Regions from separate parts of the Acidovorax sp. LjRoot66 genome, predicted to be linked through region 1. Evidence: predicted binding sites of a transcription regulator. Region 1 holds the regulator's gene; each other region holds the start of a gene.

Region 1 (10,363 bases):
GCGCCACCGCGAAGTTGCGCAACTGCTCTGCCCCTTCATCCGGCACCCCGAGGAAGTGCAGCGCGATGGTCAGCGGAATCTCGTAGAACATGTCGGCCACCAGGTTCGCACGCCCCTTGTCCACGAAGCGGTCCATGTATTGGCGCGCCAGGTCGCGGATGGGCTGCTCGTAGTCCATCAGGCGCTCGGGCATGAAGGCGTCCATCAGCAGGCGCCGGCGCGCCATGTGGTCCGGCTCGTCCTCGTTGACCATGGTGCGGTTCATCGCGAAGCCATAGCTCTTGAGGATGGCCAGCACCTCCTCGGTGGCGGGCGTGATCTTTTCGAGCGCGACCGAGGGCGAGAACAGGATGTTGTCGCGGAACACCGCCTTCACGTCCTCGTAGCGCGTCACCACCCAGTAGCCCAACTCGGGGCTGTAGAAGACAGGCTCCTCCTCGCGCGCCCAGCGCACCACCTCGGCCGGGTTTTGCTGGTAGCTGGCGGCGAACGGGTCGAACGCCGCCGCACGCGCGCTCACGGGGCAGCCCGTGGGGCTTTTCTGGGCGGCGGCCATCGCGGCATGGTCGACCGGGCAGCGGGAGGCGTTGGCGGGGGCAGTCATCGTAAATCTCCTTTTGCGTAAATGTATTACGCAATGTAGCGACAATGATTCGGGTTTACCCTGGGTTGCCTTGGTAGCCCATGGCGCGGCTGATGAGCCGCGCTTCCTGCAGCAGTGCGGGGCAGATGGCGCCATCGGGCCGCAGGTCGAAGCCACCCGTGGCCCCCAGGGTGGTTAGGCAGGCGCACACATTGCCGGTGGCGTCGAAGACCGGCGCCGCGAGCGCACTGATGCCCTTGAGCAGCGAGTCGTGGGCGACGGCCCAGCCCCGCGCTCGCACTTGCTGTCGCAACTGCTCGACGGGCCGGGTGCCGTCGAGCTGCGCGCGCCTGTCCGCAGAGGCCTCGGCCAGCTCCTGCTCGGCCATGTCGATCACCAGCCGGTCGCTGGAGAAACCCAGAAACACCCGGCCCGTGGCCGACCACAGCGTGGAGAGCACCGAGCCCGCGCGGATGTTCACCGTGACGGGCAGGGTGGGTTCTTCCATGCGCAGCACGGTGGCCCCCTTGTTGCCCATGACCGCCAGGAAGGCGGTGACCTCCAGCGCCTGGCGCAGCCGCTGCAGGGACGCCTCGCCCAGGCGGATGGGGTCGCACTGGCGCAGGGCCGCCAGGCCAATGGCAATCGACTCCTGCGCCAGGTAGTAGTGCTGGTTGACGGGCGACTGCTCGACAAAGCCCTGCTGGCACAGGCTGGCCAGGTAGCGATGCACCTTGGCAGGGCTCTCGTCCACCTCGGCGGCCGTGGCGGTCAGGCTGGCCGCACCGCCCAGGCGGGTCAGCGCCTTGAGCACGCTGAGCCCCATTTCGGCCGATTGGACGCGTTGCCGGCGGTCGGCCACCCGGGCCGTGGAAGGGGATGTGGTCATGGTGTTTTGGTCGAAAACCTAGGGTAAACGCTGCCCCAGGCTATTACGCATAGCGGAGTAACATCACGCAGATATTAATCCCCTGAGGTGCAGACATGTTGAAGAATCGTCGCTTGTTGGCTGGAATGCTCGCTCTGCCGGCCCTGCTGGCCTGGGCCGCCCCGGCCAGCGCGCAAACCTACCCGGCCAAGGCCATCCGCTGGCTGGTGCCGTACCCGGCGGGCGGCGGCTCCGATTTTCTTGCGCGCACCGTGGGCCAGCAGCTGTCGACCCAGGTCGGCCAGCCGGTGCTGATCGACAACAAGCCCGGTGGCAACACGGCCATCGCCGCCGTGGAAACGGGCCGCGCCGCGCCCGACGGCTACACCATCCTGTCGGCCGACAACGGCACCATGGTGTTCAACCCGGCGCTGTACAGCAAGCTGACCTACAACCCCAGCAAGGACCTGCTGCCCGTGACGCTGATGGGCAAGTTCCCGATGATCCTGGTGGTCAACCCGGGCGCCGACTTCAAGGACGCCAAGGACTTCGTCGCCAAGGCCAAGGCCAAGCCCGGCGCCATGAGCTTCGGCTCGGCCGGCGCAGGCAGCCCGCACCACCTGGCGATGGAGCTGCTCAAGGTCGATGCCGGCCTGTTCATGACCCACATCCCCTACCGCGGCGCTGCGCCGGCGCTCACGGACCTGGCCGGCGGGCAGATCCCGGCCATGATGGTTGACCTGGCCGCCGGTGGCGCCTTCATCAAGGCCGGCAAGGTGCGCCCGCTGGCGGTGGCCAGCGCCAAGCGGCTGCCGCAGCTGCCCGATGTGCCGACCTTCGCCGAACTGGGCTTCAAGAACGTCGAGGCGTCTGCCCAGGTGGGCATCGTCGCGCCCGCAGGCACGCCGGCGGACGTGGTGGCTGCCCTGCAAAAGCAGGTGGCTGCCGCCATCAACCAGCCTGCGGTCAAGCAAAAGCTGGTGGACTTCGGCATCGAGCCCGTGGCCAGCACGCCGGCCCAGTATGCAGACCTGATCCGCACCGAGACGGACCGGTGGCACAAGCTGATCAAGGCGCAGCGCATTACCCTGGACTGACGCCCCTGGCAAGATCCCAAGACCCCATGGCGCCTACTGATTTGCGCCGGGTCTGGTGCCATCGTGCCACTCCCCGTTACAGTTGAAAACTCATCAGTTCAACTCAATACCGGAGAGTTTCATGCTGTCACGCCGCCATTTCCTGGGTGCTGGGCTTGCCGCCCCTGCTTTTTACGCTGCGGGCTCGTTCGTGCCTGTGTGGGCGCAGAATGCGCCCAACTTCGGTACGCCCACCCTGCCCAACCCCGGCTTTCGGCGCATGAAGGTGGGCGATGTGGAGGTGGTGGCGCTGGCCGATGGCGTCACGCGCCGCCCGCTGGGCGAGGAGTTCGTGAAAAACGCGCCGCTGGCCGAAGTGCGTGCGCTGCTCACCTCGCAGGGCCTGCCCACGGACTACATCGACGTGCCCTACACCCCCTTCCTGGTGGTGGCAGGCGGGCGCAAAATCCTGATCGACACGGGCCTGGGCGAGTTTGGCGGCCCCACCACCGGCAAGCTGCTCGACAGCCTGGCCGCTGCAGGCCTGAAGGCCGATGACATCGACACCGTGCTCATCAGCCACTACCACGGCGACCACATCAACGGTATTCGCAATAAGGCGGGCGCGCCGACCTTCCCAAAGGCCAAGGTGCTGGTGCCGGCCGCCGAGCATGCCTTCTGGATGGACGATGCCCGCATGGCGGCTGCGCCCGCGGGCATGAAGGGCGCCTTCGAGAATGTGCGCCGCACCTTTGCCACCATGCCGGCCGACACGCTGGTGCAGTTCGGGGCGGGTACCGAAGTGGCACCGGGCATCCAGTCCGTGGCGGCCTACGGGCACACGCCGGGCCACACCCTGTTTGAGCTCAAGTCCGCCGGCCAGAACTTCTTTTACGTGGCTGACCTGACCAACGTGCCGGCCCTGTTCGCACGCAACCCCGACTGGGCCGTGACCTTCGACATGGATGCCGAGGCCGCACGCAAGGTGCGGCGCGAGGTGTTCCAGCGCATCACCGCCAGCAATGCCATGCTGGGGGGCTTTCACTTCCCGTTCCCGGCTTTCGGGCGCATGGCGGCATCGGGCAATGGCTATGCGTTCCAGCCCGCAGCCTGAAGTGGCCGTTGGCCGGCGCACCGTGCTGGGCGCCGGGCTGGCGTTGACCACGCTGCATGCCTGGGCCGCCCAGGACCCCGAGGCCGAGGCCCTGCTGCGCAAGGGCGGGGTGGTGGCTGCGTTCCGCCACGCGCTGGCGCCCGGCACCTTCGATCCACCGGGGTTTCGCCTGGGCGACTGCGGCACGCAGCGCAACCTCAGCGAAGAAGGGCGCGAGCAGGCACGGCGCACCGGCGTGTGGTTCAAGGAGCGCCAGCTGCAGCCGGCCAAGGTGCTTTCGAGCCCCTGGTGCCGCTGCATCGACAGTGCCACGCTGGCCTTTGCCGCCCCCCAGGTGTGGCCCGCGCTGGGTTCGCCGCGCGGCGCGCCGGAGACCACCGGTGCCAGCCACCTGCGCGAGCTGCGCCAGGCGCTGGTGGCCGCGTCGGCACGGGGCGCAAGCTTCGAGGCCTGGTTCACCCATATGTTCGTGCTGTCCGATCTGGCCAGCACCAACACCAGTTCGGGCGAGGCGCTGATCCTGCGCGCGGACCGCAGCGGCAAGACCGAGGTGCTAGCCCGCCTGCAAGTCTCTTAGCTACAGGTCTGCGAGTTGACGATGCGCTTGAGCGCATCGGTGTCCAGGATGCGCACATGGCGCTGCTTGACCTCGACGATGCCGTCCTCGGCGAACTTGGAGAAGGTGCGGCTCACGGTTTCGAGCTTGAGGCCCAGGTAGCTGCCGATTTCCTCGCGCGTCATGCGCAGCACCAGCTCGGACTGCGAGAACCCGCGCGCGTGCAGGCGCTGCACCAGATTGAGCAGAAAGGCGGCCAGGCGCTCTTCGGCGCGCATGCTGCCCAGCAGCAGCATCACGCCGTGCTCGCGCACGATCTCGCGGCTCATGATCTTGTGCACATGGTGCTGCAGGGCCGTGACCTCGCGCGAGAGCTCCTCGATGCGGTCGAACGGCATCACGCAGACCTCGGCATCTTCGAGCGCCACGGCGTCGCAGGTATGGTGGTCGTTGACGATGCCGTCCAGGCCGATGATCTCGCCCGCCATCTGAAAGCCCGTCACCTGGTCGCGCCCGTCCTCGGTGGCCACGCAGGTCTTGAAGAAGCCGGTGCGGATGGCGTAGAGCGAGGTGAACACCTCGCCGTTGTGGAACAGCGTGCCCCCCCGCTTGACCTTGCGCCGCACGGCCACGATCTCGTCGATGCGCGTGAGCTGCTCGTCGTTCAGGCCCACGGGCATGCACAGCTCACGCAGGTTGCAGTTGGAGCAGGCGACTTTGATGGTGAGCGGGTTCATGGGCACAGCAGCTGATTGGGGGTGCGAACGGATCGCATCCGGGGGGAGGAGCGTGGTGGTGGCTGACATGCATCAAATTGTGGGCCCTGCGACTCCGTGATCACTTGATCTGCGTCAAGGTCGGTGGGCAAAGGCTGCGGCACAGTCAGTACCCAACAAGGAACCGCTCCCCATGACCGCTGTGACGCCCGAACTTCTGAGCCGCTTCGACGTGCCTGGTCCCCGCTACACCTCTTACCCCACGGCTGACCGTTTCGTCGAGGCTTTCGGAGAAGACGAGTATGTGCTGGCCCTGGCCCAGCGCAAGGCGGGCACGCCGGGCAAGGCGTTGCCGCTGTCGCTGTATGTTCACATTCCGTTCTGCGAGTCGCTGTGCTACTACTGCGCCTGCAACAAGATCATCACCAAGCACCACGACCGGGGCGATGTGTACCTGCGCTACCTGGCGCGCGAGGTGGAGCTGCACACGGCCCACTGCGGTACGGGCCAGGTGGTGAGCCAGCTGCACCTGGGCGGGGGCACGCCCACCTTTCTGTCGGACGACAAGCTGCGCGAGCTGATGGCGGTGCTCAGGCGCAGCTTCACGTTTGCGCCGGGCGGCGAATACTCCATCGAGGTGGACCCGCGCACCGTGACCCCCGAGCGCCTGGCGGTGCTGGCCGAGTTGGGGTTCAACCGCCTGAGCTTTGGCGTGCAGGATTTTGATGCCGATGTGCAAAAGGCCGTGCACCGCGTGCAGCCGGCCGCGCAGGTGTTTGCGCTGGTGGAGGCGGCGCGCAGCCTTGGGTTTGACTCGGTCAACGTGGACCTGATCTATGGCCTGCCGCGGCAGACTCCAGAATCCTTCGACCGCACGCTGGAGCAGGTCAAGCAGCTGCGGCCCGACCGCATTGCGCTGTATGCCTATGCCCACCTGCCCGAGCGCTTCAAGCCTCAGCGGCGCATCGTGCCGGCCGAGCTGCCGGCGGCGCCTTCCAAGGTGGCCATGCTCTCGCGCTCGCTGCAGCAGTTCATGGACGCGGGCTATGTGTACGTGGGCATGGACCACTTCGCCCTGCCCACCGACGCGCTGGCCGTGGCCAAGCGCCAGGGGCGGCTGCACCGCAACTTCCAGGGCTACAGCACCCAGCCCGACTGCGACCTGATCGCCCTCGGAGTCTCGGCCATCGGCCGGGTGGGCGCCACCTACAGCCAGAACGCCAAGACCCTGGATGAGTACTACGACCTGCTGGACCAGGGCCGCCTGCCCGTGGTGCGCGGCCTGGCCCTGAACCGCGACGACCTGGTGCGCCGCGCCGTGATCATGGCGCTGATGTGCCAGGGCGAGTTGCTGTTCGAATCCATCGAGGCGGGCTGGCTCATCGACTTCCGGCGCACCTTTGCGTCCGAACTGGAGCAGCTCGCGGGCCTGCAGGCGCAGGGCCTGGTGAGCGTGACGGAGGAGGGGATCACCGTCTCGGCCATGGGCTGGTTCTTCGTGCGCGGCATCGCCATGGTGTTCGACCGCTACCTGCAGGCCGACCGCAACCGCGCCAGATTCTCCCGGATCATCTGACCATGCTGGCCACCCTGGGCTGGACCGCGCTGCTGATGGGCCTGGCCGGTGGCCCGCACTGCCTGGCCATGTGCGCGGCGCCGTGCGGGGCGCTGGTGGGGCAGGGTGGGGAACAACCCGTTCGCTGGGCCGGGCAGGGGGGCGCGGGGCTGGCCGAACCCGCACCATCGCTTGCGCTGGGCCGGCTGCTGGCCTTCCATGGCGGGCGGGTCGCCGGCTACGCTGGCCTGGGCGCGGCTGCTGCCCTGGCCATGGATAGCCTGGCCTGGCTGACCCAGCGCACCGCTGCGCTGCAGCCGGCCTGGACCTTTTTGCACCTGGCCATGATGGCCTGGGGCCTCTTGCTCCTGGTGCAGGCGCGCCAGCCGGCCTGGGTGGAAGGCCTGGGCCGCTCGGTGTGGCGGCGCGTGCAGCCCCTCACGGCGGGGGCGGGCGGTGTGGGTGCGGCCGGGCTGCTCTGGGCGCTGATGCCCTGCGGCCTGCTGTACTCGGCCCTGCTGGTGGCGGCGCTCAGCGGTGGGCCGGTGCAGGGGGGCGCCACCATGGCGCTGTTCGCCCTGGGCAGTGGCCTGTGGCTGGTGGGCGGGCCGTGGCTGTGGTCGCGCCTGCGCAGCCGCATCAACCAGGCCCGGGCCGACTGGGGCACGCGCGTGGCCGGGGGGCTGCTGTGCGCGGCGGCCGGCTGGGCGCTGTGGATGGACCTGGTCTACAAGCCTTCGCTGTGGTGCCGGTGAGACAGCCGGTCAGCCGCCAGCTGTTGTTTTGCGCGTCCTACGCAGTTGCACGGATCGCAGGGCCGCCTGATCGGTGCATTGCCAGGGCTCTGCGTCTGCAGGGGGGCGGCCTGGAGCGAAACGCGGCTTTGGCGCAACGCTCCGGTGCAGGGTTTTCCCCGGGGTGTCGTGCATTGCATCACCGAATTCGGGACAGTATCGCCATGGCTATGTCCTATGACATTGCAGGACAAGACAGGCCTTCAGAACTGGTGATAATGGTGTAACCAATGGTGGCAGCGATGCCGCCGTGCTTCCACCCGTACGCCCCGAAGTGAATTCTTCCATCCTCATCGACATCAGCCAGCTGCGCATCGGCATGTACATCCAGCTCGACCTGGGCTGGATGCACCATCCGTTTCCGGTGAGCAGTTTCCGGGTGGCGTCTGCCGAGCAGATCGCCACCTTGCGCGAACTGGGGCTGACGGAGGTGCGCTACGTCCCCAAGAAGAGCGATCCCGACCTGCGCGAGCTGGCGCTGCCCCCGGTGGGCAGCCACCAGGAGGCGCCGCCCGCCGACGCTCCAGGTGCCGTGCGGGAGGCGACGGCCCCCGCTCCGCTGGCTGTGCCACCCGACCCCGCTGTGGATGAAGCCGCCGCCCGCCGGCGCCGGCTGCTGGAGGCGCAGAACCGTGCCCTGGCCCAGTGCAACCAGCGCTTTGGCGAGGCCACGCGCCGTTATGTGGCGCTGGAGAAGGTGGTCGTGGACCATCCCGAGCGCGCCCGCACCGACGGCGAAGTGCTGGTGGCCGGCTGCGTCAGCGACCTGCTCAACAACGGCGATTCGGTGATCCGCCTGCTCTCCGAAGGCGTGGGCGAGCCCGGGGCGCTGCACCCCGTGAACGTGCTTGTCGTCAGCCTGCTGCTGGGCAAGGCCCTGGGCATGAAGGCCGAGGACCTGCAGGACCTGGGGGTGGCCGCCCTGATCCATGACGTGGGCAAGATGCGCCTGCCCGACGCATTCAAGAACGTACAGGCCCACATGCCCGCGCCCGACCGCGCCCGCTACGAGGGCCATGTGCGTGAATCCGTGGCGCTGGCGGGCCGTATGGGCCTGGGCAAGCCGGTGCTGCTGGCCATTGCGCAGCACCATGAAATGGTGGACGGCAGCGGTTTTCCGATGCGGCTCACGGCGGCAGACCTCTCGCGCCCCGGCCAGGTGCTGGCGCTGGTGAACCACTACGACCGCCTGTGCAGCCCCGGCAGCGGCATGGGCGGGCTGACCCCGCACGAGGCGCTGTCCGTCATCTTCGCCCAGCACAAGGCGCGCTTCGACGCCGTGGTGCTGGGGGCCTTCATCCGCATGATGGGGGTGTACCCGCCGGGCTCCATCGTGCAGCTGGTCAACGACCGCTACGCCATCGTGGCCTCGGTCAACTCCTCGCGGCCGCTGCGCCCCAAGGTCATCGTGCACGACCCGCGCGTGCCCAAGGACGAGGCGCCCATCCTGGACCTGGAGACGGTGCCCGAGCTCGGTATCCGCCGCAGCCTCAAGCCCGCACAGCTGCCGCGCGAGGCGCTCGACTACCTGTCGCCGCGCAAGCGCATCTGCTACTTCTTCGAGCGTGCCGTGGCCCCCGTCCCCGACGAGGGTGGAGCGTGATCCGGCCGCTGCCGCAGGCATGGATCGACGGTTTGCTGGAGGCGGTATGGCTCGTCGATGAAAAGACCCTGTACATCCTGGCCGCCAACCAGGCGGCCGAGCACCTGACGGGCCTGACCATCGCCGACATGCTGGGCACGCCGGTCACCCTGCTGGCGGCCACGCCGCAGGACCAGATCTTCTGGAGCCAGCCGGCCGCCGTGGTAGCCGACGGCATCCATTCGCACACCAGCGTGCTGCACGCCACCGGCATCCTGGTGGCGGTGGAGCGGCGCGTGACGCGCGTGCCCCGGCTCGAAGGCGGCACGGCCTTCCTCGTCACCATGGTGGACCGAAGCCACCAGCAGGCCACCGAGCGCGAGCTCGAAACCCTGTTGGCCGAGCTGCGTGCCACGCTCGATTCGGCCGCCGACGGCATGCTCGTGTGCGGCCTCGATGGGCGGGTGCGCGCCTTCAACCAGCGGCTGGCCCAGCTGTGGAACGTGCCGGCCCCGCTGCTGGTGCGCCGCGACGACGAGGCCTTGTTTGCCCACATGGCCGACCAGGTGGCCGACGTGCCCACCTATGTCGAGCGCCTGGCCGCCGTGGTGGCCGAGCCCATGCAGGAGAGCATCGACATCCTCGGGCTGCGCAACGGCATGAGCCTGGAGCGCCGCTCGGTGCCCCAGTTCAGCCAGGGGCGCGCCGTGGGGCGGGTGTATTCGTTTCGCGACATCACGCGCCAGAACGAGGTGCAGGCCAGCCTGCGCCTGGCGGCGCGGGTGTTCGAGTCGAGCATGGACGCGATCTTCATCGCCGACAGCCACCACCGCCTGATGCGCATGAACCCCGGCTGCGAGCGCCTGGTGGGCAAGACCGCGCGCGCCTTCGAGGGTGCGGCTGCAGCCTCGCTGTTCGGTGGCGGGCCCGATGCCGACTTCATGGCCCAGGTCGAGGCCGGCTGGGCGCGCGAGGGCTTCTGGGAGGGCGAGTTGTGGCTGCCCCGCGAAAACGACGCCTACTGCGCCGTGCAGCTGTCCTGGGTGGCGCTGCGCGACGACGAGGACCGGCTGGTGCAGAGCATCGGCTTCATGCGCGACCTCACCTTGCAGCATGCCGCGCAAAAACGCATCGAGGAGCTGGCCTACAGCGATGTGCTCACCGGCCTGCCCAACCGCCTGCTGCTGTCGCAGCGCGTGGACACCGCCATCCAGGGCGCGCGCCAGAGCGATACCGGCTTTGCCATTCTGTTCCTGGACCTGGACCGCTTCAAGATCATCAACGACTCGCTGGGCCACCCGTTCGGCGACCGCGTGCTGCAGTTGGTGGCCGAGCGCCTGCAGACCTGCCTGCGCCAGACCGACATGCTGTGCCGCCTGGGCGGCGACGAGTTTGTGATCTACCTGCACGGCGGCGATGCCGTGGTGGCCGAGAGCGTGGCGCGCCGCATTCTCGACGAGATGCTACGCCCCTTCACGCTCGACAACATGGGTTTTTCGATCCAGTGCAGCATCGGCAT
Region 2 (10,363 bases), 4.3 Mb from region 1:
AAGCTGGCCAGCGCGCCGACGTTGACCACGGCGTTGTTGGTGGGCGGGCCCAGCACCACAACGTTGCCCTGGTACACACCCAGGTAGTTGCGCGTGCCCCCGTAGTAGCGGAAGACGAGCGTGCCGCTGGTCACTGTGGCCTGGTGCGAGTCGAAGTACTGCGGGAAGACCATCTCCGCCCAGTCCATCAGTTCGTCGGGTGTGGGCGTGCGGCTGGCCGCCTGGTCCGACCGGAAGGAGCCCGAGCCGCCCATGTCGCCCAGCAGGGGCATGCGGGGCGCGTTGTCGGCCTGCTTGAGCGCCTGGGGGGCCTCGGCTTCGGCCTCGCCGCCGCCGCAGGCCGCGAGGGCCGCGCTGGCGGCGGCTGCCGCCGACAGCTTGAGCCAGGGAGCGCCCGCGGAGTCCGATGCTGTTGGCGCTGCATCAGCCGGCGACAAAGAGGAGGCTGTGCGGGCGTGCAGCGGTGCTGCCAAGGCTGCATCGGATGCTTCGTGGGCGTGTGTCATAGCGACTTTTGTGAAGATTTGTACAGAAGTGTAGGCAACCTCCTACAAAAGTGGCATTCCCTACCCGACAGTAAGCGTTACCAAAAGAAACGTGCTGGCCTCGTACAGAGGAGAGGGCCGCATGGCGCGATGCGCAGCAGCAACACCTGCTTTTTCAACGATTGAAACACCCAGGCTGCTTTAGCGGGTGCTTGTCCGGCATGCCCGTAGGCGTGCGCCGACGTGGGTACCACGGTGCGGACTACGCGCCGCAGGCGGACTCCTTCTTACAGTCTCTCCATCGCATCACGCAAGTGTTCCACGCAAACCGAGTGGATGGCTGAAGCGAATTTTTTCGAGGATGCACACCATGAACGAAGACACCATCAAGGGCAACTGGAAGCAGTTCACCGGCAAGATCACCGAACAGTGGGGCAAGCTCACCAACGATGACCTGGACGTCATCGACGGCAAGCGCGAGCAGTTCCTGGGCAAGCTGCAGGAACGCCAGGGCATTGCCCGCGACGCCGCCGAAAAGCAGCTCAGCGACTGGCAAACCCGCCATCCCGACTTCCGCTTCAACGACTGACATGGCCTTGGCGCACCGGTAGCCAGAACCCTCCAGGGCCCAAGGCCCTGCAGCTGGCGGGCTACCGAATGCACAACGCTCTTTCAGCACCCCTACAAGACATCCCCTGAGACCCCGAGGAGAAAACCATGAAATTCGCACGCACCCTGATCGCTTCCATCGCCGCCGGCCTGCTGGCCACTTCCGCGATGGCCATGACCGACGCCGAGTACAAGACGGCCAAGGACAAGATCTCTGCCGACTACAAGGCTGCCAAGACCAATTGCGACACCCTGAAGGACAACGCCAAGGACATCTGCGTCAAGGAAGCCAAGGGCGCCGAAAACGTGGCCAAGGCCGAACTGGATGCCCAGCACAAGCCTTCCGACAAGGCCACGAACAAGGCCCGCATGGCACGTGCCGACGCCGACTACGATGTGGCCAAGGAAAAGTGCGATGACTTGAAGGGCAACGCCAAGGACGTGTGCGTGAAGGATGCCAAGGCAGCCCACACCACCGCCAAGGAAAACGCCAAGGTGGCCAAGGCCGCAGCCAAGCCTGCCGACAATGCCGCCGAGAAGGGCGCCCAGGTCGCCGAAGCCCGCAAGGACGCATCGGCCGAAAAGAACGAAGCCAACTACAAGGCCGCCAAGGAGCGTTGCGACGCCATGAGCGGTGATGCCAAGTCCAAGTGTGTGGACGACGCCAAGCGCATGTACGGCCAGAGCTAAATCTCGGGCCAGCCCCCGCACCACGGCCTTCAGGGCCGATGGTGCTTCACCTAGCCCCGCCCCGTGCGGGGCTTTGTCATGGAGCTGCGCCATGGTGTCTGACCTGCATCAAAGCGGCCTTGGCCTTGCGCCTCTAAGCTGGCCCTTCAATTGGCTTGCAAGAACGGAACGGCACATGGCAGCACTGGAATGGTCTGACGCACTGGCACTGGACCTGCCGCTGATGGACGAGACCCATGAGGAGTTCGTCGAGCTCCTGGCGCGGGCGGAGCATTCGGACGATGCGCAACTGCTGGCGCGCTGGCAGGCGCTCATTGCCCACACAGAGCAGCATTTCGGCATGGAAGACCAGTGGATGGCCGGCACGCGCTTTGCAGCGGGCAACTGCCACAGCATGCAGCACAAGGTGGTGCTGCAGGTCATGCGCGAAGGGGCTGAGCGTGCTGGCCGGGGTGAGCTGCAGGTGCTGCGCATGATGGCCGGCGAACTGGCGCTGTGGTTTCCTCAGCATGCGCAGAGCATGGACGCCGCCCTGGCGCTGCACCTGCGCCGCGTGGGGTTCGACGCGGCCACCGGTGTGGTGAAGGCCCCCGAGGCCTTGCCCCAGGGGCTGGTGCACGGCTGCGGCAGTGCCAGCTGCTCGCCTTCGGCCCAGCCCGTGCCAGCCTGAGCGTTGGCACGGCGCGTACCTCAGTGGCTCAGCGCACTGGTGGGATGGCGTGGAAGCAGCACAATCGCCATGTGCCAAGACAGATCCCGCAGTGCAGAGCGCAGCGCCGCCGAGGCGGGTGGCCCGGATGTGCCCGGCGGGCCATAGGCTGCCCGCAGCACGGCCTGCTTGGCGCTGTGCAGCGCGGCACGGTCGTGCGCCTGCAGGGCCGCCAGCAACTGGTCGCGGTAGCGCTGCACACGCCGGGCCTCCGCGTCCGACAGGTCCGGTGCCGGGTGGGTGGTGGCTGCGGCACTGAGGTGGTGTGCCCAGGCCAATGCGGGCGAGGTGGTGGGCTGCTCGGTGCTGTGCATCATGGACGCCCTGGCTGGGTGGAGGTGGCCAGGCCCGAGTGGGGCGGGGGCACGCTGGGTGGCTCCCGTGGCGGCAGGGGTGGGCGGGGCGTGCCGGCGGGTGAGGTCAGTCCATACCAGTTCACCTTGCGGGTCAGTACCATCACGGCGGCCAGTACCAGGAACAGCGCGATGGAACCCACGGCCAGCGCCGTCTGCTCCAGCTGCAGCAGCACGTACAGCAGGCCGTACAGCAGCGCGATCCCCGCACCCAGCGGTATGCCGCGCGCCAGGCTGCCCAGCATGTGGCTTGCATAGTAGGCCAGCAGCAGCACGCAGGCGGTGGCCGCAACGCCGTAGGAGATGCCGAACGGCAGGTGCTCCGACAGGCTCACCAGCAGCAGGAAGAAGCTGCACAGCGCACTGCCCACCAGCAGGTACTGCACCGGGTGCACGCGCAGCTTCTTCATCAACTCGAACAGGCCCACGGCCACGAAGGTCAGGGCGATGAACAGCACGCCGTACTTGGTGGCCCGATCGGCCAGTGTGTAGGGGTTGACCGGGTCCACGAAGGCCACGCTGAAGCTTTCGGCGCATTCGCGCGGGGTGGCGTTGCCCGTGGCGTACTCACTGCTGTCGTCGCCACCGCCGCCGCTGTTCACGCACACCCGCTTGCCGTCGGCAATGTCTTTCTGTGCGGTGGTCGCCAGCGAGGACAGGCGCCAGCGGGCGGTGAAACCTGCCTTGGTCACCTCGCGCTCGGACGGAAGAAACTGCCCCGAGAACGAAGGGTGGGGCCAACTGCTGCTCATCTGTACTTCGGTGTTGCCCCCGATCGGCACGATGGCCAGGCGCTCCGTGCCCACCAGCTCCAGGTCCAGCGTGGCGGTCAGGCCTGTGGCCTGGCCGCGCACCGACTCGGGCAGGCCGGCATGCAGGCCACGGGTGTAGGTGGGGTGGAAGGTGCCGGGCTTGAGCACCAGCGCCTGCTCGCCCAGCGTGACCCGCGCCGTGCGGATGCCGCGCGCATCGCCCACGGCCACCATCAGGATGGGCGCGCCGCAGTTCATGCGCGAGCCCTTCATGGTGCTTTGCGGTTGCAGGCTGGTGAGCGCCCCCCACTGCGCGGTGACGTGCGACTTGAGGTTGTAGGTGTTGACCTTGTGCAGGCCGCGCGCGCGCTCTTCCATCGCTGCGCCGGTGACCACCTTGAGCTGCTCGGGCATGGCCGTGAGCAAAAACTCGCGCCGCTGCTCCACCGTGCGGCGCTCCTCGCCCTTGCCGGTCTCCACGTCCCAGCTTTCCACACAGGCGCTGTGGATCATCGGGCCCATCAGCGTTTGCGGCCCGGCCAGGCTGTCGGCCACGCTCTGCGCCGTCATGCTGCGGTAGCGCTGCCGGTCGCGCACCACGTCCTCGATCAGGCCCAGCCCGATGAGCAGCAGCAGCACGATGACCGCGAGTGCGCCCAGTTTGGTGAACAAGGGGTATTTCAAGAGATCCTCCATAGGGAATTAGGTGGAGGCAGTGTTGGCGGCGGGTGTGAGGGGGCGATGAAGTTTGTGAGGGCAGTGTGAAGTGGAGCCGGTGGCAGAATGGCTTTTCTTCAGCCACTGCAGGAGGATCACCGTGCGCAGAGCTTCCCGGTTCATGCCCAAGGTCCAGCGCCCCGCCATGCCTTGGCTCGGCCGCATCTTCGTGGCTGTGGCTGCATTGGCACTGCTGCGCTCACTGCTGCTCTTCTTGTGGGCCTATCCCGTCACTGGGTGCGCGATAGCCGCGGCGCTCTGGGCTCTGGTGGCCATCGAGGGGCGGCAGCAGAACAAGCGTCTGGTGCAATGGGTGCAGGCGCGGTCGGGAGAGTCCATATGCCAATTTGCCCGGGCCATCGACTGCCGGAAGGTGGACACCTGGGTCGTTCGGTCGGTGTACGAGGAGCTTCAGCGCTATTACTCGGCAAGGTGGGTGCTGCCGCTGCGTGCGACAGACCGTCTGAAGGACGATCTGCTGCTGGACTCTGAAGACCTGGACGATGTCCTTGTAAATATGGCCCAGCGCGCGGGCCGCGACCTCTCTTGCCCGCAGGCCAATCCCTTCTACGACCGGGTCACCACCATCGGCGATCTGGTCCACTTCCTGAACGCCCAGCCACGGCTTGCCACCGCTGGCTAGTCGCTGCGGAACTCCAGCTCCACCCGCAGCCCCGGCGCCGTATTGCGCACCACCATCTGCCCGCCGTGCAGCGCCATCACGCGCCGCACGATGGCCAGCCCTAGGCCCGATCCGCTGCGCTCGCCGCCGGGCCGTGCGGTGGTGAAGAAACGCTCGCCCAGGCGCGGCAGGGCGTAGTCGGGCACGCCCGGGCCGCTGTCCTGCACGGCCACGGTGCTGCCGGCCAGCTCCACCTGCACGCGGCTGCCGGCCGGGGCGAAATCGATGGCGTTGTCGAGCAGGTTGGTCAGGGCCAGGGTCACGAGCTCGGCCTCCCAAGGGCCGCTGGCACCGCTGCCGGTGACGGCCAGGGCGATGCCGCGCTGGCCCGCGCGCCCTTGCGTGTGGGCCACGGCGGCGCGCGCGCAGTCCTGCAGCGCCACGGGCACGGGCGCATCGGCATGGTGGCGTTGCTCCAGCTTGCTCAGCTCCAGCAGTCGGTCGATGATGCGCTGCAGACGCTCGGCCTGCTGCACCACCTGGGTGGCAAATTCGGCGCGGTCGGCCGGGGGCAGATCGTCCTGCAGCAGCTCGCCGGCGCCGCGGATGGCGGCCACGGGGCTCTTGAGCTCGTGGGTGAGGGCGCGCACATAGCCTTCGATGTAGTCGCGCCCCTCCAGCCGCGCGCGCATGCGGTCCATGGCGCGGGCCAGGTCGCCCAGCTCGCCCGGCACCTTGGGCACGGCCAGGGCCGTGGTGGGCGGCGAATCGTGGTCGCCCGCAGCGGGGCCCTGCACGCTCAGCGCATAGTCGCGCAGGCGGCGCACGTTCCACACCATCCAAAGTGTCACGGCCACGCCGACGGCGGCCGACAGCACCAGCAGCAGCACGCCGCTGGCCAGCACCTTGTTCTCGGCCCGGTCGATGAAGCGCTGCACTGTGCGCGTGGGCTTGGCCACGGTGAGCACGCCGGCGATGCGGCTGCCCTCGGCCGCCGTGCCCGGCACGTAGATGGGGGCGGCCACATGCATCACCCCGCTGGTGTCGTCGCCCTCCACGTCGCGGGTGGAGCGCGCGCCGTACTCGCCGCGCAGGGTGCGCGCGACGTCGCGCCACTGCGAATAGTCGGCCCCCACCGCGCGGTTTTCCGAATCGAACAGCACCCGGCCCGTGGCGTCGGTCACGTAGATGCGGTAGTCCAGCGACTGCTTGGAAAAGCCCCAGATCGCCGCATCAATGGGCCGGGTGGCGTAGTGACGCACATGCTGGGCAAAGGCACTGCCCGCCGCGCCATCCTCCAGCCGGCCGGCCGCCAGGTCATCGCTGGCCAGCTCGGCCAGGATGTTGGCGGTGTCCACCATCATGTCCTCCATCACCTCGCGCACACTGGGCTTGATCTCGGCCGTGAACACGCGCAGCACGAAGAAGGCAGCGATGCCGTTGATCAGGAAGAAGGCGAACAGCAGGCGGATGCCCAGGCGCATAGGCGGCAGTCCTTGTCTACGGGTCCAGGCAGTAGCCCATGCCGCGGTGTGTGCTGATGTATTCGCGGCTGGAATCGATCTCACGCAGCTTGGCGCGCAGCGTCTTGATGTGCGTGTCCACCGTGCGGTCGGTGCTCTCGCTGTCGTCGCCCCAGGCCGCGGCCAGCAGCGCATCGCGCGAGTGGATGCGTCCCGCGCCGCGCAGCAGGCAGGCCAGTAGCCGGTATTCGCGCCGCGTGAGCGCCAGCGGCTGGCCGCGCAGGCTGATGCGCTGACCGGCCTCGTCGTCGTGGAACAGCGGCGCAGGGGCTGTCGTGGCGATGGCGGCAGTGTGCGCACTGGCGCGGCGCAGCAGGGCCTTCACACGCGCCCCCAGCTCGCGCGGGCTGAAGGGCTTGGCCAGGTAGTCGTCGGCCCCCAGCTCCAGGCCCAGCACGCGGTCGATTTCTTCACCGTGCGCGCTGAGCACCAGCACCGGCAGGGTGGCGGTGGCAGGCGCGCCACGCAGCTCGCGCAGCAGGTCCAGCCCGCTGCCATCGGGCAGGCCCACGTCCAGCACCAGCAGGTCGAAGGGCTGCTGGCGCATCTGCTGGCGTGCATCGTGCACCAGCAGGCTGTGCGTCACCGCCAGGCCTTCGCGCTCCAGCGCATAGGCCACGGTGCGCGCGATGGCCGGGTCGTCTTCCAGCAGCAGCAGGCGTGCCGGCATGGTGCGCAGCGAAATCAACGCGCCACCAGCACCGGGAACAGCTTGCCCAGGCCGTCGGCCATCACTTCCACCGCCAGGGCTGCGAGGATCAGACCCATGAGCCGCGTCATCACGTTGATGCCGGTCTTGCCCAGCACGCGAGCGATCGGGTCGGCCAGCGAAAAACACACCGCCGTGGCCAGGGCGATCACCACGCCGTAGCCCACCAGCGCCAGCTGCTGCCAGATGGTCTGTGCCCTGTCGGCATAAATTACCACGGTGGACATGCTGGCCGGCCCCGTGAGCAGTGGAATGGTCAGCGGCACCACCGCGATGCTGGAGCCCGTGGCCGCCTTCTCCACACCTTCCTCCAGCTCATTGGTCATGGGCTTGGCTTCGGCCGGCTGGGCGTTGAGCATGTTCATCGCGCTGATCAGCAGCAGCATGCCCCCGCCCACCTGGAAGCTCTGCAGCGAGATGTTGAAGAACTCCAGGATCTGCAGGCCCAGCAGCGCACAGGCCGCGATCACGCAGAACGAGGCAAACGCCGCCGTGCGGATCGTGGCGCGCCGCTGCGCCGCCGAAAACCCCTGCGTGTAGTGGATGAAGAAGGGCACGATGGCCAGCGGGTTCACGATGGCCAGCAAGGTGATGAGGGGTTTCAGGTCCATATCAACGGCCTCCAGAGACGTCTAAAAATGACATGGTGGTGTAGGGCGATGCATCGGACATCAGCCACACGATGACCTGGGCCACCTCGTCGGCCGTGCCGCCGCGCTGCATGGGCACCTGGTGGGCCAGGTCCTGCACCCGGTCGGGCAGGCCGCCGCTGGCGTGGATCTCGGTCTCGATGAGCCCCGGTCGCACGGCATTCACCCGGATACCCTCGGCTGCCACCTCGCGCGCCAGGCCGATGGTGAAGCTGTCGATGGCGCCCTTGCTGGCCGCATAGTCCACATACTGGTGGGCCGAGCCCAGGCGCGAGGCGGCGCTGGACACATTGACGATGGAGCCACCCGTGCCGCCATGGCGCGTGCTCATGCGCCGTACCGCCTCGCGGGCGCAGACAATGGCGCCGATCACATTCGTCTCGAACATGCGGCGCAGGCGCGCTACGCCCATCTCGTCCACACGGGCCGTCACATCCACCACCCCGGCGTTGTTCACCAGGGCCGTGAGGCGACCGAGCTGTGCATCGACCGCTGCGAACATGGCCAGCACCTGCTCTTCATGGGCCACGTCGCCCTGCACGGCGATGGCCTGGCCGCCCTGGGCGCGGATCTGCTGCACCACGGCCTCGGCGGCGGCCTGGTTGGCCAGGTAGTTCACGGCCACGGCCCAGCCCTGGCTGGCGGCCAGCACGGCGGTGGCGGCGCCAATGCCCCGGCTGCCCCCGGTAATCAATGCGACTTTGTCCAAATCGGCGTCTCCTGCAAGAATGGGGCATTACAGCATTGCCGGGGACCCCTGCGGGGCCTGGTTGGCCCCCTTCCATTCTCTATCTGTCTGGTTTTTTCGTCTTCAAGGAGTTGCACCATGGGCCAATTTGTCGATCTGAAGTCCGCCGACGGCTTCGTCTTTCCCGCCTGGGTGGCCGAGCCCGATACCGCCCCACGCGGCGCCGTGGTCGTGCTGCAGGAGATCTTCGGGGTCAACTCGCACATCCGCGCCGTGGCCGACCGCTTTGCCGCGCGGGGCTACGTGGCCGTGGCGCCTGCCACCTTCCACCGCGTGCAGCCCGGCGTGGAACTGGGCTACACGCCCGAGGACATTGCTGCTGGCGCAGCCCTCAAGGCGGCCGTGGAAGGCCTGCCCAGCCCCGGCGTGCTGCCCGACATCCAGGCCGCCATCGACCACGCGGCCGAACGCAGCAGCCGCAAGGTGGGCATCGTGGGCTTTTGCTGGGGCGGCCTGCTGACCTGGCGCTCGGCCTGCCTGCTCAAGGGCCTGTCGGCCGCCGTGCCCTACTATGGTGGCGGCATCACCACCGAGACCGAGATGGCGCGCCAGCCCCAGGTCCCCGTGCTGGCCCACTTCGGCCAGCGCGACAAGCACATCCCGGTGGATGGCGTGCAGGCCTTCGCGCGCACGCACCCCGAGGTGGAAGTGCATATCTACGAGGCCGACCACGGCTTCAACTGCGACCAGCGCGGCAGCTACGACGAGGCCTCGGCCCTGGCCGCGCGTGACCGCACGCTGGCTTTCTTCGACAAGCACCTGGGCTGACGCCATGGCCTGCAGCTTCCTGCGCGGTTTCGTGGCGTTGGCACTGGGTGGGTTGGCCTGCGCATCCCAGGCGGCCGACTACACCGGCCCTCTGTTCGACTCGCACCTGCACTACAACGAGGAGGCCTGGAACGGTGCGGCAGGCCCGCACCCACCGGCTGACGTGCTGGCACGCATGCAGGCATCGGGCGTGCGCGCCATCGTGGCCAACTCGCGGCCCAACACGGGCTCTCTCGCGCTGGCTGCCTCCAAGGAAGTGCGCGAAGCGGGCATCGCCGTCGTGCCCTTCGTGCGCCTGTACCGCAACCGCGAGGACTACAGCAACTGGTTCCGCGACGAGAGCATCTACGAGATGGTGCTGGCCGAACTGGCCAAGGGCACGGCATCCGGCCCCTACAAGGGCATTGGCGAGTTCCACCTGTACGACAGCGCCAATGCCGATGGCCCCGTGGCCAAAAAGCTGATGCTGCTGGCCGAGCAGCGCGACCTGGTGGTGCTGGCGCATGTGGACGATGCCGCCATCGACCTGCTCATGGCCAACACCCCGTCCAAGGGCCAGAAGCTGCGCCTGGTCTGGGCGCACACGGGCATCGGCGGCGCACCGGTGGAGCGGGTGGACGCACTCATGGCGCGCTACCCGGGCCTGGTGGGCGAGCTGTCGTACCGCCCCGGCCTGGTGTGCGACGACAACCAGCTGTGCCCTGCCTGGCGCGCCTTGCTGCTCAAGTACCCCACGCGCTTCGTGGTGGGCTCGGACACCTGGGTCAACCAGCGCTGGCAGCACTACGAAGGTCTCATGAAGGGCTACCGGACCTGGCTGGGTGGCCTGCCACCAGCCGTGGCGCAGGGTGTGGCGTTTGGCAACAGCGCGGCCCTGTTCGGGGTGCCCGTGCCACGCAAATAGGGCTTTGGGGCGCGCTGTCGCCTATGATTTCCGTGCCGGCGTGGCGCGGCCAGGGCTTTCCTGGCGCGCCGCAGCCTGCATTGCGGAGACAAGTCCTTGAAAACCACAACAACCCTTTTGACCC
Region 3 (10,363 bases), 1.6 Mb from region 1:
CGGTCATGGCCACCATCTCCGGAATGGCCAGGAAGTGCGTGACCGAGACGGCCACATCGCGCTGCAGGCCCTGGCGCTCGAGCGCCTGGAACAGGCCTGCGCGCAGCCGGCCCGGCGGCAGCACGTTGACGTGGCGCAGCTGCTCGTAGAGCTTCTTGGTCAGCTTGTTGCCGGCGACCTGCGGATGGTCGGCCCGCACCACGCAGGCCAGGCCGTCATCGCCCAGGTGCTGCACGACCAGGTTGTCGGGCGCGTCCATGATGCGGCCTAGCACCAGGGCGGTGGTGCCGGAGACCACGCCCGTCTCGGCCAGGTCGGTGCCGAACGGTACCAGGCGCAGGCGGATGCCGGGGGCCTGCGCGCGCAACCGCGCGACGATGGCCGGCATGAGCGCGAACTCCATATAGCTGTTGGCGGCGATGGTCACGAGCTGGTCGGCACTGGCCGGATCGAACGCCTGCTGCCCCAGCACGATGCCATCGAGCACCGCCAGGGCCTGCGCGATCTGCGGCGCCAGGGCCAAGGCCCGTGCGGTGGGCTGCATGCCGTAGCGCTCGCGGATGAACAGCGGGTCCTGCAGCAGCGTGCGCAGGCGCGTGAGCGCGTTGGACAGCGCGGGCTGCGTGGTGCCCAGGCGCTCCGCGGCGCGGGTCACGCTGCGCTCTTCCATCAGGGTCAGAAAGACGGGCAGGAGGTTGAGGTCGTAGCGCATCAGATATCTTTTACTGGAATATCTGGAATCCAGCAAATAAATTGGATGAATTTGTCAGCGGCGCGCATCCTTCGTCCTGTGCAAGCCTTTACCCATCCACTTTTGCCATCGAAAGAAACCACCATGACCACCACCGAAACCCTGTTCACCCCCACCCGCCTGGGCGCCATTGATGTGAAGAACCGCATCGCCATGGCCCCGCTGACGCGCTCGCGCGCCGGCATGGGCGGCGTGCCCTCGGCCCTGGCAGCGCGCTACCACGCCGAGCGTGCACCCGCCGGCCTGCTGATCGCCGAGAGCTATACGGAATTCACGGCCATGCAGGCTGCCTGAGCCCCCTACCATCACCCATCCGCAGGAGAACACCATGACAGCAACCCTCAAAGACCTTCTTCCCGGCCCGCTGGGCTTTGGCACCGCCCCGCTGGGCAACATGTTCCGCGCCATCCCCGAGGCCGAGGCGCGCGCCACGGTGGACGCTGCCTGGAACGACGGCATCCGCTACTTCGATAACGCACCCTTCTACGGCGCAGGCCTCGCCGAGATCCGCATGGGCGAGGCCCTGGCGGACCGGCCGCGCAGCGAGTACGTCATCAGCACCAAGGTCGGCCGCCTGGTGCTGGACGAGGTGGAGGACGTGGCCGCGCGCGACCTGGGCGAGAAAGGCGACGTGTTCCGGCACGGCCGCCCCAACCGCATCGTCAATGACTACTCGGAGGACGCCACGCTGCGCTCCATCGAAGACAGCCTCAAACGCCTGAAGACCGACCACATCGACATCGCCTGGGTGCACGACGTGGCGCAGGACTTCTACGGCGACGAATGGCTGGGCGTGTTCGAGACCGCGCGCAAGGGCGCCTTCAAGGCGCTGGACCGCTTGCGCGATGAGGGCGTCATCAAGGCCTGGGGCCTGGGCGTGAACCGGGTCGAGCCCATCGAGCTGCTACTGGACCTGCAGGGCCCGCGCCCGGACGGCTTTTTGCTGGCGGGCCGCTACACGCTGCTGGACCACAGCCGTGCGCTGCAGCGCGTGATGCCCAAGGTGGCCGAGCAGGGCCTGTCCATCGTCGTCGGTGGCCCCTACAGCTCGGGCGCGCTGGTCGGCGGGCCCAATTTTGAGTACGCCCCGGCCACGCCCGCCATCCTGGCCAAGGTCGCTGCCATCAAGGCGATTGCGGACCGGCATGGCGTGTCGATGAAGGCCGCGGGCCTGCAGTTCGCGCTGGCGCACCCGGCCGTGGCAGCGGTGATCCCGGGTGCCAGCCGGCCTGAACGCCTTGCGGAGGACCGCGCCGCGCTGCAGCTGGCCGTGCCGGCGGATTTCTGGCGTGAGCTGCGGGCTGCGGGGCTGGTGCATCCCGAGGCGCCGCTGCCACTCATCGGCTGAGGTGGCAACAGCAGGTACCTCAGGGGGCCATGACGATCTCTTGCTGTTGGCCCCGCGAACCGAGACTGCCTTCATCAGAGATCCCCCTTGGGGGCTGTCTCCGGCCCGCCAGAGGTTACAAGGTGCCCAACGGATTCAAGCAAGCCGCAGACGCCCTCAGAACGGCAAGCACCACATGGTCTTGCCGGGCCCTCCCCTGCAACCTTCCCCCAAGGCTGCTACGCTGCCGCTTCCTTCAACCACCACCGATGAAGCGCCCCATGATCGACCTGCACTACTGGCCCACGCCCAATGGCTGGAAAATCTCCATCATGCTGGAGGAATGCGGCCTGCCCTACCGCACCCTGCCGGTGAACATCGGCCATGGCGAGCAGTTCAAGCCCGACTTTCTGGCCATCAGCCCCAACAACCGCATGCCGGCCATCGTGGACCACGCGCCGCCGGGCGGCGGCGCGCCGGTGTCGGTGTTTGAGAGCGGCGCCATCCTGATGTACCTGGCCGAGAAGACCGGCCAATTCTGGTCCACCGAGCTGCGCCAGCGCTACGCGCAGATGCAGTGGCTGATGTGGCAGATGGGGGGCCTGGGGCCCATGTCGGGGCAGAACGGGCACTTCAAGGTGTATGCGCCCGAGAAGGTGCCCTACGCTATCGAGCGCTACGGCAAGGAAGTGAACCGCCTGTACGGCGTGCTCGACGGCCAGCTCGCGCGCACCGGCGCCTACGTGGCGGGCGACGACTATTCGATTGCCGACATGGCCAGCCTGCCCTGGATACGCTCGCATGTGGCGTACGAGATCCCGCTCGAAAACTTTCCGCACCTCAAGCGCTGGCACGACACGTTGATGGAGCGCCCCGCCGTCCAGCGTGGGCTGGACCTGCTCAAGGACCTGCGCAAGCCGATGACGGACGAGCAGAAGAAGGTATTGTTCGGGCAGACGGCACAGAGCATTCGCGACAGCGCCAAGCAGGCGGCGAATTGACCAACCATGGTGCGGTCCCCTGCAGACCCTGCCTGCCTTGACCATGGTGGCCGTGCAACTGTCGGTAGTTACTCAAAGCTCAAAGGACTGCCGGTACTCGGGCACGGTGCAGTCCCAGCCGTAGGTTTCCTCGATGGCCAAGCGCATCGCATCCGCTGCCACCGGCTCTCCGTGGGTCACAAAGACGCGGCGCGGTGAATGCTGCACGCCGAGCCAGTCGAGCAACTGGCGGCGGTCCGCGTGCGCAGAAAACTGTTGCAGGTTGGCGACCTCCGCCCGCACCTTCACGTACGCGCCGTGGATCTTGATGGCATCTGCACCGTCCACAAGGGCCTGGCCCCGGGTCCCCGCGGCCTGAAAGCCCGCAAACAGGATCGCGTTCTTTCTGTCCGGCGCATAGGCCTTCAGGTGGTGCAGCACCCTGCCGCCGGTGGCCATGCCGCTGGCGGAGACGATGACCGAGGGATAGCTCAGGCTGTTGAGCCGGCGTGACTCCTCCACGGTGTTGACGATGGTGGTTTGCACGCTCATCGCCTCGCACTCGATCGCCCCCAACCGATGTTCGTCCGCGTGGTTCTTGTAAAGGCCGGTGACGTCCGCAGCCATCGGGCTGTTGAGGTAGACCGGAAGGTCCGGAATGCGCCGCGCTGACTTGAGCAACTGGATGGCATGGATCAAGGTCTGCGCCCGACCCACTGCAAATGCGGGTGCGACCACGATGCCGCCCCGGGCCGCCGTGCGGTTGATGACCGAGGCGAGCTCGACGAGTCCATCCTCTTGAGGATGCTGGCGGTTGCCGTAGGTGGACTCGACCACCACGTAGTCTGCCTTTTCGACGGTTTGCGGCGGCCGCATGAGGAGGTCATCGCTTCGCCCCACATCACCCGAAAACAGCAGGCTACCACCGTCCCAGGCAATGCGCGCACTGGCGGCCCCGAGGATGTGCCCCGCACGCTGCAGCCGCCATGACCAGCCGCTCCAGGGCGAGCATTCGTGCCCGAAGGGGATCTCCTCGAACGCCTCGAGTGCCAGGCGGGCATCCTCCTGGGTGTAGAGCGGCAGCGAAGGCTTGTGCCTGGAATGGCCATGGCGGTTGGCGTACTCTGCGTCCTCTTCCTGCAGCCATCCCGAGTCGGGCAGCAGCAATTGGCACAGCTCGCGCGTGGCCGCTGTGCAATACACCTTTCCGCGAAATCCTGATTTCACCAACCGCGGCACATAGCCACTGTGGTCCAGGTGCGCATGGGTGAGCAAGACGGCATCGATGCTGGCAGCATCCACCGGCAACGGATCCCAGTTGTGCAGCCTCAACTGCTTGAGCCCCTGGAAAAGACCGCAGTCGACCAACAGCCGGCGCCCATGGTGGGTCAGCAGGTATTTCGAACCGGTGACGGTGCCTGTTCCGCCCAGAAAGTCGATGCGCATGCTTGTCTCCGATCTACGTGGTGGTCCGTGGCTTTGGACGACGCACGCCCAAGCCCTGCCGTGCACACACGTTAGGCCCATTGGCCCTGGACACCATTGACCTGGGTCAATGGAAGACGGGCCCTGGATTGGGCTAGTCCACTGAAACCGAGGAATCGGCTGTGCGTGAGGGTCTGGCAAGGCCGCAATCTGGGCGGCGGGCGCAGCCGGATTGCACATCCGGCGAGCACGTCAACGACGAGTGCGGCCCTGCCAGGCCCTCACCCTTCGGGCCGGGGCGGCAGCGGGCGCATCGCGGCGTTGCGGGCTTTGCCAAGGCGGCCAGCCTTGGCCGCAGCCCGCGCCTTGCGCTGCATCCCCCTGCCTCCCCGGCGCACAGCCGATTCCTCGGTTTCAGTGGACTATTGATTGATCTGCCTCAATGGGGCCATGGCCAGGACGCGCACCATGGGCCATGACCATCAAGGAGCTGCCATGTCATTTCTTCAAAGCAATGTCGGGGTATTGGACCGGGCCGTACGGCTGGCTGCGGGGGTGCTGCTGATCAGCCTGGCCGCCATGGGAACCATTGGCCCCTGGGGCTACATCGGTTTCGTGCTGCTTCTCACAGGTGTCATGGGAACCTGCCCGATCTACTCCCTGATCGACTTCAGCACCTTCAAGCGCCAAAAGCCTTGACCTGCACACTGCTCCATCTTTGTGGAGGGGCCACTCGATGACGCCCCGTCTATGGATCATTGGCGCACTGGGCCTGGTGTGCGCGACGGCAGCAATATGGTTGGCGGTGCGGATGTTCGTGGCGTGGATCACCTTCGATTGACCAGGCGCCACGCCCAACCGCACAGGCCGATGTCGCCGTGACGAAACGGGGCAGCGGCCACCTGCCCCAGCCCCTTTCATTCTTGTTGACAGGAGTTCCAGATGGCGCACCCACTGCCCAAAATCATTGTGCTCACCTTGGTCACGGCCAGCCTCACCGCCTTCGCAGCGCAAGCAGGCGATCCCTCAGCCCGGCCACCAGCACCCCAGGCCAACCCATCGGCAGACAGTGTGGCCGCAAGGGCAGCCCACGACGCAGAGATCGCGGCCCGACAGGCCACAGCGGCAGCCAAAGCCGCCGCAGACAAGAGCAGGATGGCCGCAGGCAAGGTTTCCAGGGCGCTGGCGCAAGGCATACAGCGGGCAGCGCGCAAGGCCGCCGAGGCAACGGTCCGGTTCGAAGAAAAAGCCGCCGCGTCGGCAGACAAGGCCATCGACCAGAGCAAAGAGGCTGCAATCCTCGCCCGCGCCGAGGCACGCAAAGCATCTGAACTGGCAAGTGAGGCGCTGCAAAAGGCTGACGACGCGGCCAAGCGGTCCTTGCAGGCGAGCAGGCAAGACACGCAGCAGGCAGCCCTTGCCACCCGCGAGGCGCTTGAACAGGCCGAACTTGCCATGCAGAAGGCGGCCAAAGCGGCGGCAGAAGCTTCATCGAAAGCCGCCAGGGCCTTGCGGCAGAGCGTCCACCGCAAGCGCGGGGAAGAGTGATGGCGCCTTGTACCGCCAGGCTGCGTATTTCTGCCGCTGCTGAGCACCCAGTCCGGTGACAGTGGGAACGGCGGGCGCTGGCCACCCAGATCGGCTCAATTGCACACCCGCAAGCTGCTGCAACTGGGAATCCCCGCATTGCTCAGTTGCCCTGAGGTGGACCAAGGGAGGTGCACGACCGGTTGAATCCATCGCCCAGGGCTGATTTTCAGCCTTGCCCCGAAGCAGGCAACCGATAGCAGCTTTCTACCATCTGCAGACAACGCCAAGGATACGCCTGGACCAGGACTGACCGGGCTGCGTCAATCGACGCGGCGTTGCCGCGGTGGCCGTTGCCCCTGCCGGATCAAATCTGCAAGGACCTTCACCTTGGGTTGTGGCGAATCCCTGCGCCAGATGAGCAAGGTCTTCACCGTTCGGAAGTCGCCCTTGAGCTTGTGCTCCGAAAGCCTGGCGCGTTCGGTGTAAGTGTCCAGCACTGCCGTCGGAATGAGCGCGACGCCCATGCCCGCCACACAACATCCAAGGATGGCGTGGTAAGACCCAAGCTCAATGATTCGACTCGGTGCCATATTGTCTCGTGCACACCAGGCCTCCAGTCGCTGGCGATGCGGACAGTCCGGTTCAAAGACCAGCAACGTGCCTTTTCGAATGTCATGGGCAGAGCGGATCGGCGGATGCCCGGCCGGTCCGATGACGACCAGTTGCTCCGTGTACGCCACCAGGCTGTCCAGCTGCGGGTCGGACACGGGTTCTGCCACCAGCGCCGCGTCCAGCTCGCCAGACAGCACGCGCGCCGTCAGCGGGCGCGGCGCGCCCGTGCGAAGTTCGATGGAAAGATCCGGGTAGTTATCGTGAATCTGCCCGATCAGCGACGGAAGGCGAATGGCAGCGGTGCTCTCCATCGCACCCAAATGAAGCACGCCACGCGGCACCTGCTCGTGCATTGCACCGCGCGCCTCCTCGGCCAAGGAGAGCAAGCGATTGGCGTATTCGAGCAACACTTTTCCTTGCGGCGACAACTGAAACTGCCGATTTTCCCGGTCAAAGAGTGTGACGCCGAGATTGCTTTCGAGATTTTTGATGCGCGTCGTGACATTGGACGGAACGCGATGCAGCAAAGCCGCCGCCCGTGTGATGCCACCAGCCGTAGCCACAGCCTTGAAAACGCGCAGATCGGGCAAGTCCATATTCTCAATTCAAGAATGAAATGATTTTAATTATTCATTTTACGAGACGAACGATGCTTTCTAGACTGCAATCACTTTGTCTTTGAAGTGCACACTTTGCGTTGAAAGAGGATCCATGATCGTCACCGTTTTCAGATCCAGATTGAACGCCCAATTCCAGGGCGAATACCAGAAATCCGCAGCGCGGATGAGCGAGTTGGTCCGAGGCATTGCCGGCTACGTTTCGCACAAGGGCTTCACGGCCGACGACGGCGAACGGGTAACGATCGTGGAGTTTGAGTCCGAAGAAGGTCTAAAGGCCTGGGCGGCCCACCCAGAGCACGTTGGGGCCAAGAAGATGGGGCGACAGGTGTTCTTTTCGGAGTACCGCGTGCAGGTTTGCAACGTGGTGCGGGATTCGGCCAACCGCAAATCGGCAGCGGTCCGCCCTGATGCTTGAGCGCAGCCAAAGCACCTGTGCGGATGGGATGGTTCGTGTGGCGGAGCAACGCCGCGATAGTCCGCATCGCGTTTCGTGGTGCAACGCAGTCTGGCGATTGATGGAGCACTTTTGGAAGGCCCAGTGCACACGGGCTGAGCGCGGGGAGAGGTCCGTTCCGTACTACTGAATGCGCAGGTCTGGCAGGCCCACTCGGTACGGCGCCTTTGCTGCGGCCTTGTCCTTGTACCGGTCTGCATCTGCCCATGGCTCTGATGGATGCGGATCTTGGCCACGCGCCGCTGTTCGCAGCGCGGGTCGAAGGCATGGACGCAGTGGTCATGGCTGACTGTGTCAGCCGCTACCTTCTTGCGGCTTGGTGCCCATCAAGGGACTGGCAGGTTGAACAGTGAATCACCCCAGCAGGGTCCACCACGCCGTCAGCGATGCGAGGGCCAGGCTGCACGCCAGCGCCCCCGCAATGCGTGCAGCGAACCATTTGCCGCCCGCTACGGCTGCCACCACGCAACGGGTCAACGTGTTGGCACCGATGGCCACCAGCACGCCTGCGATCCAGTGATCGGCAGATACACGGCCGGCGGCATGCAGCGCGGCCAGCGCGGCGATGGAGGCGTGGGGATCGAGCAGCGCTGCCAACGCCACGCCGATGTTGCCTGCCGTGTCGCCCAGATGGCGCTGGGCGTTTCCCACCAGCAAGGTCACACCCGCAAGTACCAGCGCGACCAGAATGGCCTCGCGGGGGCGCAGGGCGGAGCCCTTGCTGTCCGGCAGCGCCTCGGGTGGGGCGGCTGCATGGCGGGCAAGAACTGCGCCGCACGCAGCCGCACCCACCGCCCCAGCAAGTGCACTGGGCAGCAGTGCCCACGCGGCACTTGGTGAGAGCGCCGCCGACAGCATCAAGGCCTGCAGCCAGGTGGCAGATGCCGAGACAGCGCCGCTCCCCGCCAGGACCGACAGCTGCTGCGGCTGGGCACGGGCCCGGCTGCCCAGCGATGCAATGCACGCCGTGCTGGAGACAAAGCCCGAAACGAGGCCTGCCAGCAGCGGCCCGCCGCGGGGGCCCAGCCTGCGCAGCGCGACCTGGCCGCCCGCCTGCATCGCCAGGATCAGCAGCACCATCGCGGCCAGCGGGCGCGGATTGATGCCACCCAGCATGTCCATTGGACGCGATGGAACCAGCGGCAAAAGGATCAGCGCCAGGGCGATCAGCAGCAAGCCATCATGCAGCTCCTGCTCGCTGAGCAACTCGGTCGCGAACCGGTGGAGATGGCTGCGCGCGGCCAGCAGCGCAGCCAGGCCCGCACCACAGGCTGCACCCAGCGGCGGTGAAATGGCCGACTGCACCCCGATCAGGTAGGTGACGAACAGGGCCATCTCGGTGGTCAGCCCCGGGTCTTTCGAGCGGCTTTTGAAATAGGCAATCACCGCCAGCAGGGTCACCAGCAGCGCGCCCACCGCCACCAGGCCCGGCACTGGCAGGCTTTGCGCCAACGCCCCGCAGACGGCGGCAACGGCAAAGCTGCGCACACCGGCCACTTCGCGGTCGTCGCCTTGCCCCTTGCGCCGTTCGCGCTCGGTGCCGATGAGAAGACCGACACCCAGCGCCACGGCCAGGCCGAGGGCCGGGAGCATGGTTGCCTGGCTGCTGGCAGTCGAATCCATCAGACACCTTTCTGGATGGCCTGCGACGCGCAACAGCACACATCCTTCAAGGCCAGAGGCCGCGCGTGCAGGACATCGATCATCTTCGCGAGCCACGCACCGGGGGGACTTGATGCGGATCAAGAAACAACGCATCGCCGCTGCGCTGCTCCCCTGCCCCAGTTACTCACAGCAGCGCGGCAGGAAAAATCCAGCTGTATCCGCCAAGGATGACCAAGGTCAATGGATGCGCGCACCGGTCCATCCATGATGGAACTCCCACCCCAAGGAGAACCCTATGTTCAAGCGCATTCTCGTTCCCGTCGATGGAAGCCAGACCTCCAACAAGGCACTCGCCACCGCGCTCGGGCTGGCGCGGGAATGTGGTGCCGTGGTGCGCCTCGTGCATGCCATCGACGACCTGGCACTGATTTCCGGCTACGACTACAGCGTCGATCTCCTCCCGGTTGCACGCAACCAGGCACACGGCCTTTTGGCCGATGCGATGGCGATTGCCCGCTCTTCTGGGGTGGAGTCAGACTCCGTGCTGGCGGAGATTCCTGGCGTGCGGCTCGGTGAAACGGTGGCCATTCAGGCCCGCGAATGGAAGGCAGACCTGATCGTGGTGGGAACCCACGGGCGCAAGGGCTTGGGACGGGTGTTGCTAGGGAGCGGCGCGGAACAGGTCATTCGCACCGCCCCCGTTCCCGTGCTCGTGGTGCGCGGCGACGAATAGAGCGCTCGCGTCGAACGGTTGCATCCCTGGGCACAGGAATGCTGGCCAACGTGAAGCAGGCCAGCCATGCAGGTGCCAAGCCCCCAACCCGACAACAAGGAAAGAACGACCATGACCGTCCACTCCCTCCCCCTCCCGTCAGTGCCGTCCTCGGCAACTCCCTTGCGCGGGTTCTGGGACGCTGTGCAGCAGCATCAGTCTGCAGCCATAGCCGACTGCGCCACGTCACTGTGCCGCGGCCTTGACGGCATGTGGAAGGCACAGGCACACACCGTCCAGGCAGTGGCGCAACGGCATGCAGCAATTGCCGAAAAGCTCAAAGGCCC

Evidence for each region. Region 1 encodes FNR, which switches genes on or off when oxygen is low (the NO sensors DNR and NnrR bind a similar motif). Its sites were predicted from a motif close to TTGATNNNNATCAA; they were not measured.
Region 2: the regulator FNR is predicted to act here: its motif matches at 1,883-1,896, upstream of ACSQ3Y_RS03765 (hemerythrin domain-containing protein).
Region 3: the regulator FNR is predicted to act here: its motif matches at 4,601-4,614, upstream of ACSQ3Y_RS16300 (MBL fold metallo-hydrolase RNA specificity domain-containing protein).

The regions. Positions count from the first base shown of each region.
Region 1 covers NZ_CAXUQU020000001.1:5,072,428-5,082,790, reverse strand. Annotated here, with positions in the region: gene ACSQ3Y_RS23920 (cytochrome P450/oxidoreductase) at 1-604, opposite strand, end outside; gene ACSQ3Y_RS23915 (IclR family transcriptional regulator) at 660-1,472, opposite strand; gene ACSQ3Y_RS23910 (Bug family tripartite tricarboxylate transporter substrate binding protein) at 1,568-2,548, shown strand; gene ACSQ3Y_RS23905 (MBL fold metallo-hydrolase) at 2,670-3,641, shown strand; gene ACSQ3Y_RS23900 (histidine phosphatase family protein) at 3,613-4,218, shown strand; gene fnr (fumarate/nitrate reduction transcriptional regulator Fnr) at 4,215-4,934, opposite strand; gene hemN (oxygen-independent coproporphyrinogen III oxidase) at 5,107-6,489, shown strand; gene ACSQ3Y_RS23885 (sulfite exporter TauE/SafE family protein) at 6,492-7,223, shown strand; gene ACSQ3Y_RS23880 (HD-GYP domain-containing protein) at 7,537-8,865, shown strand; gene ACSQ3Y_RS23875 (EAL domain-containing protein) at 8,862-10,363, shown strand, end outside.
Region 2 covers NZ_CAXUQU020000001.1:815,677-826,039, forward strand. Annotated here, with positions in the region: gene ACSQ3Y_RS03750 (DUF1800 domain-containing protein) at 1-506, opposite strand, end outside; gene ACSQ3Y_RS03755 (CsbD family protein) at 856-1,074, shown strand; gene ACSQ3Y_RS03760 (hypothetical protein) at 1,203-1,784, shown strand; gene ACSQ3Y_RS03765 (hemerythrin domain-containing protein) at 1,960-2,454, shown strand; gene ACSQ3Y_RS03770 (hypothetical protein) at 2,475-2,810, opposite strand; gene creD (cell envelope integrity protein CreD) at 2,807-4,294, opposite strand; gene ACSQ3Y_RS03780 (hypothetical protein) at 4,416-4,958, shown strand; gene creC (two-component system sensor histidine kinase CreC) at 4,955-6,421, opposite strand; gene creB (two-component system response regulator CreB) at 6,438-7,130, opposite strand; gene ACSQ3Y_RS03795 (MarC family protein) at 7,145-7,780, opposite strand; gene ACSQ3Y_RS03800 (SDR family oxidoreductase) at 7,782-8,528, opposite strand; gene ACSQ3Y_RS03805 (dienelactone hydrolase family protein) at 8,646-9,335, shown strand; gene ACSQ3Y_RS03810 (amidohydrolase) at 9,340-10,239, shown strand.
Region 3 covers NZ_CAXUQU020000001.1:3,468,006-3,478,368, reverse strand. Annotated here, with positions in the region: gene ACSQ3Y_RS16320 (LysR family transcriptional regulator) at 1-712, opposite strand, end outside; gene ACSQ3Y_RS16315 (hypothetical protein) at 836-1,045, shown strand; gene ACSQ3Y_RS16310 (aldo/keto reductase) at 1,080-2,099, shown strand; gene ACSQ3Y_RS16305 (glutathione binding-like protein) at 2,360-3,079, shown strand; gene ACSQ3Y_RS16300 (MBL fold metallo-hydrolase RNA specificity domain-containing protein) at 3,152-4,504, opposite strand; gene ACSQ3Y_RS16295 (YgaP family membrane protein) at 4,979-5,182, shown strand; gene ACSQ3Y_RS16290 (hypothetical protein) at 5,426-6,031, shown strand; gene ACSQ3Y_RS16285 (LysR substrate-binding domain-containing protein) at 6,334-7,221, opposite strand; gene ACSQ3Y_RS16280 (antibiotic biosynthesis monooxygenase family protein) at 7,337-7,660, shown strand; gene ACSQ3Y_RS16275 (MgtC/SapB family protein) at 8,054-9,322, opposite strand; gene ACSQ3Y_RS16270 (universal stress protein) at 9,600-10,037, shown strand; gene ACSQ3Y_RS16265 (phasin family protein) at 10,104-10,363, shown strand, end outside.